DNA from 2 places in the Thalassolituus oleivorans MIL-1 genome. Region 2 is predicted to be linked to the other one. Evidence: predicted binding sites of a transcription regulator. Region 2 holds the regulator's gene; the other holds the start of a gene.
What was found. The regulator FliA, encoded in region 2, starts transcription of late flagellar genes. The targets are predictions, from matches to a motif close to CTAAAGTTNNNNNNNNNNCNGCCGATA.
Positions count from the first base shown of each region.

Region 1: TOL_RS05440 (DUF5610 domain-containing protein) is a predicted target of FliA. The motif match lies at 1,678-1,704, and genes of this name have one in related genera.

Region 1 covers NC_020888.1:1,200,038-1,203,460, reverse strand. The annotation lists gene TOL_RS05450 (hypothetical protein) at 1-230, opposite strand, end outside; gene TOL_RS05445 (glutaredoxin family protein) at 234-485, opposite strand; gene TOL_RS05440 (DUF5610 domain-containing protein) at 553-1,644, opposite strand; gene TOL_RS05435 (hypothetical protein) at 1,761-2,102, opposite strand; gene TOL_RS05430 (AraC family transcriptional regulator) at 2,207-3,223, opposite strand; gene TOL_RS05425 (MaoC family dehydratase) at 3,407-3,423, shown strand, end outside.
Region 2 covers NC_020888.1:2,615,548-2,618,970, reverse strand. The annotation lists gene flhF (flagellar biosynthesis GTPase FlhF) at 1-400, shown strand, start outside; gene TOL_RS12025 (MinD/ParA family protein) at 407-1,225, shown strand; gene TOL_RS12020 (RNA polymerase sigma factor FliA) at 1,229-1,963, shown strand; gene cheY (chemotaxis response regulator CheY) at 2,082-2,456, shown strand; gene TOL_RS12010 (protein phosphatase CheZ) at 2,473-3,249, shown strand; gene TOL_RS12005 (chemotaxis protein CheA) at 3,262-3,423, shown strand, end outside.

The sequences.
Region 1 (3,423 bases), 1.4 Mb from region 2:
TCAGCTCCCTCAACAAATGGACCATTGCGCTCCCACCAGTTATTACGAGCCGTTAACCCAGCTTGACGTGCACGAGGGCTGACGTCGCGACATTGAGAAACCCAAGTACGCAGCATAGTATCGGCTTGCAATGCGTAGAAGACAGCCTCACCTTTTGGCGATAACGGTGTCTGTGCACAACCTTGAATAATGAGCGCGGCCATTACAGCCAGAATGAAACGTAATTTCACGGGTCAGTTCCTCTTGTTATTGTTGAGCAAAAATTCACGAGCCTGTTCTGCAGAGAACGGCCAGTTTAATTCTTGTTCGGTGAGTTCGTTCAAAATGACGGGGATTCTTGTGCCGTAGCGCTCAACAAGAAGGTCTGACTCGGCAATATCTTCCTGATAGATAGTTACTTCTATACCTTCTGCGGCAACGACCACCAATTGAGCAGCAATATCACACAGATGGCATCCATCAGTACCGAATAATACAAATGTCATTAAACCCCTCCACAACTGGTACGAGTATACCGCTGCGCAAAGGGGCTGACTATTAGGTAAAGCTTAATCAGAGTAGGCGATTTAGGCCTTCATTAAAGCTTTGCAATATATGGTAATCCGGTTTTTCCGGTAACCATTGCTGCATCATGTCTTGCAGTGTTGTGCGTGGCTCTGCCAGAGGGCTCGCTTTATCTAACGCTTTGATATACTCGTCGACATATTGCGCTAACGGCGATTGCAGCGAATCCAATTTCGGCGTTGGTAATGAAGGAGCTCCAGCCGCATAAGCACGACTGACTGACGAAAATGAGCGCTGACGTAGATCTAAGCTCATCGACGCAAGCTCATTGCCATCGAAGCCTAAATTCATCGCCTCTCCTAATGCTGCGCCGAGGTCGCCACCAAAAAACTTATCACTTAGCGATTTAACATCATCAAACAAGGCAGAAAGCGCATCTAATTCACCTTGATCTAACGAGCCTTCGACTTCTAATTCGAAGTTTTGTGAAAACGTAGAGCCGGACAAACTATTCGAGCCATTGCTTACACTAAATTGGCCTTGCTGATGTTTGAAATTAACCGTGACTTTATCGCCATCTCGCGTAACAACCTGCATCGACAAGGTATTTGAACTACCTCTTACACTGCGTTCAGATGTAACTGCCTGATTAGTAAGAACAGAATCGGTCTCAGTAGTGGCGGCGACATCTGCAGGTGCCGATTGGTCTGGATTCGCCAAGGCATCAAGACCGTCATCGACCAGTTTACGACTCGCGGTAATTTGCGCTTTCATCTCGTCATCGAGCAACCCCATGCTATCAAGCATATCCTCGGCATCAGCATAGCCTTTGGATATTCCAGATCGGGCCGCATCAATACGCTGTTGAATACGCTCTTCGCCAGCCCCTTGGTCACGTAATGACTCAATACCTGCCGTGACGTGAGCCAAAATATTAGCAGCGGTATCTTGCGCACTCTGTTTTGGACCTTGCACAACGGTTGGAGCCGCTTTCGCAGTCGCTTGTGTAGCTTCTGTCGAATCAGTGCTCGTTTCTGTTGTAGATTTACGCGCAGCGCCATCCGCAGAATGCCCGGAATACTTATGGCCTGACGTTAGAGAATGATAGGAATTTAGTGAATTATTAAACTGTATGCTCATGGGTATCTCCCGGGCCTTGCATTGTGGTTAGTCTATCGACCAGAAAATGCAAAACTTGAGCAAAAATTATTCAAAAAGGCCACTTGATGTAAATTCAGTGGCCTATGCAACTTCAACTAGTAACAAATTGCGCCTTGTTGATACTCATGGGGCAATTCGACCGACCAAGTAATCGCTTGCTCGTCAATAGCATCTAACAATTGCTGCGAATTGAATTGACGGTAGCGCATGACCAACAAGGTTCGGTATGCGGCGGTCAACGCTTGCTCCGTTAGCTGAAGTGTCGCTTCTAGGGTCATGATCTCCTCTTCAACTAACGACTTGCGCCATTGCGTGTAGTCTCGTAACGCGAGTTCATGATCAACTAAAGGATTAATGAGCGAGTTCTGATTTGAGCTATTCATAACGTCAACCTGCGAATTTTCCATTGGGTAGGTCACCACAATGAACTCAGACACTACGAACTACCAGTTCATTTTTTGAACACTTCAGTGAATAAAATTCAATAATAAGGCAGAGCTAGACGACATAAGCCAATTAAAGGCAATAACCGCCAACCCGATCAGCGGCGGCTATTGCGATATTCGACAGGAGTTTGATTGGTCCAGCGCTTAAACGCCCGATAAAATGTGCTGGGTTCCGAAAAGCCCGTGAGATAAACGATTTCGTCGATACTCTCATCCGTTCCCGACAACAGTTTCTTTGCCAAGTTACAACGATAGTCAGCCAACAATTGGTTGAAGTTAGTGCCAGCTTCAGCCAAGCGAGTGCGTAGCGTTCGCGATTTAATATTCAACCTTGATGCTACGTCTTCTAAATTTACTTGGCCGGTTTCTAATACCTCACCAAATACTTTGTACACCCGAGTGACCACATCTTGCCGCTCGAGCTTGGCCACATGTTCACTGGCAAGCTTTTCATGCAGCTGCAATAACTCTGGTTCAGCATGCAATGACGGTAAATCGAGTAATTGAATGTCAAAGTGGATGCGTGTTTCTGGCTCTGAAAAACGTACAGGGCAACCAAATATACGTTCGTATTCGCTAGTATCAGTAGGCGCAGAATGGGAAAAATCGATCGCCGAAGGACGAAATGCACCATCCGTCACATAACGGAAGAATCCTATCAAACCAAGCACCATACACTCGTTCAAGTGACGTAATGAACCCAACAATTCGCTCACACTGTCGACAACGATACATGCCAAACCGTCGTGAACTTCCACACTGGCTTGCGAGGCGTCACTCAGTAGACGTTGATAATTGAATGCACGAGCAAGCCCGTCGCCAAACGTAGGGCTAGAAAGAAACAGATACTGCAACACCTGACCTTTATAAACCGGCATATTTTCACCGAGATGCAAACCAATGTTTGGATCTTGGCTAACCTCCTCCATAACGCTCCAGAACAAGCCCTGAGCTTCATGCGGGGTACGCAAATTGCGGTCAGTCAGCAACTCTGGAGTTATCCCCAGTCGTTTACACACTTCAGAAACATCTAAGCCCATCTTCAGCATCGCTTGGTGAGCTAACTGAATCATAATGCCTGAGTCTCTTAATTCTGCCATTCCGCCAGACATAAGTTATTGATATTCCTTGCGAGTATTGGTGGAATTCTGCCACATAGCGCAAAGGCTGCAAGCCTTATTGACCAAAGTGACGCAAACGACATAGGCTAAGCGCCAATGAGGCCAGAGACAAGTTCATTGTAAACTGTTTGCCTTGTTATAACTTGGCCTGTATCGCCCCAAGGACTGTTCACTATGAATCAAGCTACGCA
Region 2 (3,423 bases):
TTTAGGCAGTCAAGATCCACATTTTTCTGTGCAATTGTCTATGCTTAAACAGGCTGGGGCAGGTTTAAGTAAATTATTAGTACTGCCTTTGACTAGCCAAGGCCGCTGTTTACAAGAGAATTTTGAACACTTTAAAGCTGCCGGGTTAAGCGGCTGCATTTTTACTAAGTTAGATGAATGTTTTTCGCTAGGGCCGGGCATGAGTATCGCTGCATTAGGGCACTTACCGGTCACGCTCGTTACAGATGGCCCGCACATTCCGGATGATTTGCATTATCCAGATGCGATGCGATTGGTGAACTTAGCAGAGCAAATGGCCCGCATGGCCAGAACTCGTTGGCAGGCGGCCGAAGCCTTAAATATGGCAACGCAGCAAACCAGCTTTCAACACGGAGTATAAAACACGATGGCAAGGCACCCGGTTCAAGTGATCGCTGTTACTGGTGGTAAGGGCGGTGTGGGTAAAAGCAACGTCTCCGTTAACCTCGCAATTGCGTTGGCCGAAATGGGACGACGCGTTGTTGTACTCGACGCCGATTTAGGTTTGGCGAATATCGATATTTTATTGGGGATATCGTCCAATAAAACGATTGAAAATGTACTGCAAGGTGAATGCGATTTACGGGAAGTGATGGTTAAAGGCCCGGCAGGAATTCGTATTGTTCCTGCTTCCTCGGGGACGCAGAAATTGTCGCAATTAAATGCGATGGAACACGCTGGTTTAATTCAAGCATTCAGTGATATTGGTGATGATATCGACGTATTAATCGTTGATACCGCTGCGGGTATTTCTGATTCTGTGATGAGTTTTGTGCGCGCAGCGCAAGAAGTACTGGTTGTGGTAACCGATGAACCGACTTCTATTACCGATGCTTATGCACAAATTAAATTATTAAATCGTGACTACGGTGTATTTCGCTTCCGTATGGTGGCAAATATGGTGCGCACGCCGCAAGAAGGGCAAGCGCTATTCCAAAAACTGACCAAAGTGACTGATCGTTTTTTAGAGGTTGCCATGCAGTACGTCGGTGCTATCCCTATGGATGATGCCGTACGTCGTGCCGTACAGCGCCAAAAGGCGGTCGTCGATGTGTATCCTCGCTCTAAAGCTTCAACAGCATTTAGAGCTCTCGCCAAAAAAGTCGATGCTTGGCCGCTGCCGTCTTCGCCGCGTGGGCATTTAGAGTTTTTTGTCGACCGGCTGCTTCAGGAAGTTGAGGCCTAATCAATGTCTGCGGGTAGTTGTCTGGTGTACTCTGACGTTCAAAAAAACAATTTCGATCAGTTGGTTCGCGAACACGCAGGACTGGTAAAGCGTATTGCCCATCACATGATGGGACGTTTACCCGATAGCGTACAGGTGGACGATCTTATTCAAGCCGGCATGATAGGTTTGTTAGAAGCATCACGTAAGTACGATGGCGGTAAAGGCGCAAGTTTTGAAACCTATGCCGGTATTCGTATTCGTGGCGCTATGCTGGATGAAATTCGTCGTGGCGACTGGGCTCCGCGTTCCGTGCATCGCAATGCTAGGCGAATTACCGATGCAATTAAGCAGATAGAAAGTGAGAAAGGTCGTGATGCCGACGACAGTGAAGTTGCTGCATTTCTTGGTATTAGCCAAGATGAATATCATGGCATTTTACGCGATAGCGCTGGCTGCCGGCTGTTTAGTTATGAAGAAGTCGCCGAGAAAAGTGAGAACGGCTTTGAAGTTTTTAACGAAACTGCGCCCAATCCATTTGCAGGTATCGAGCGAGATGCCTTCCAAACTCAGCTCGCAGAAGCCATCAAAGGGCTTCCTGAACGCGAACAGCTGATTCTAGCCCTGTACTACGACGAAGAGCTCAACCTCAAGGAAATCGGCGCTGTGCTGGGCGTCAGCGAGTCTCGTGTCAGTCAATTACACAGCCAAGCGACCCATCGTTTGCGTTCACGCTTGGGCGATTGGCTTACTCGCTAATAAATATTGCATTCCGTATGTCGTGTTTCTGGATAAAGCGGTAACTAGGTCTACACTAAGTTTTAGGAACGACTGGGAATATTAAAGTCGATTATTGGAGGTCGTTTTGGACAAAAATATGAAAATACTCATCGTTGATGACTTCTCTACGATGAGACGTATCGTTAAAAACCTTCTTCGCGATTTGGGCTTTACCAACACGCAAGAAGCTGACGACGGTACGACAGCGCTCCCCATGTTACAGAATGGCGATTTTGACTTTCTAGTAACTGACTGGAATATGCCGGGCATGACGGGTCTCGACCTGTTGAAGCATGTTCGTGCAGACGACCGTCTTAAGAGCCTTCCGGTTCTTATGGTTACCGCAGAAGCGAAACGCGATCAGATTGTTGCAGCTGCTCAGGCAGGAGTAAACGGCTATGTAGTTAAGCCTTTTACTGCGGCAGTTCTGAAGGAGAAAATCGATAAGATTTTCGAACGAGTCGAAGGCTAAATAAGAAGGTTGGTCAATGGGTGACATAAGCCTGAAAGCTGCTAACAGTAAAGTCGGCTCAGAAATCAGAGAGCTAGCTGAGAACATGCTGCTGCAATTAGAGCAGGGTGATATCAGTAAAGCCGTAGCGCTAGTGAACAACCTCAATGAGGTTCGTGACCGCACTTTGTATAACGAGATCGGCCGCCTAACGCGGGCACTGCATGAGGCTATTAAAAACCTTAATGTCGATTCCGTTGGTGCTGGCTCTGACATTGAAAATACAACCGATAAACTCGCGTATGTATTAGAAATGACGGATAAATCAGCTAATCGAACCATGGATTTGGTTGATGCAGGGATGCCTTTAGCCTCCGATATTCATGATCGGGCAAAAACATTATCGGAACAATGGCAGCGCTTTTTAAATAAAGAATTAACACCTGCAGAGTTTCGAGCGTTAAGCAAAGAAGTGAATGAATTTTTGGGTGAAAGTGCCGATAAATCGCGGCAAATTCAGGGACACTTTTCCGAAATTGTCTTAGCTCAAGATTTTCAGGATCTCACCGGACAAGTGATACATAAGGTGACGGCCCTGATAAAAGATGTAGAAGATCGGCTAGTGAGCCTAGTGTTAATGGCCGGGCAAGTGGATGAGATCACAGGTATTAAACATGATCTCAATGACATAGCAGAAACTTCCGACGAAGGTGCCAACATCCGTGCGGAAGGTCCTCAAATTAATAAATCCAGTGACGACGTAGTTAACAGCCAGGATGATGTTGATGACCTATTGTCCAGTCTTGGTTTTTAAAGGAGCAAACGGATGAGTTTCGATGCAGATGAAGAAATCCTCCAGGATTTTCTCGTTGAGGCGGGTGAGATTCTAGAATTGCTCTCAGAACAACTCGTTGACCTCGAACAACGCCCAGATGATAAAGATCTTCTGAATGCTATTTTCAGGGGCTTCCATACGGTTAAAGGCGGC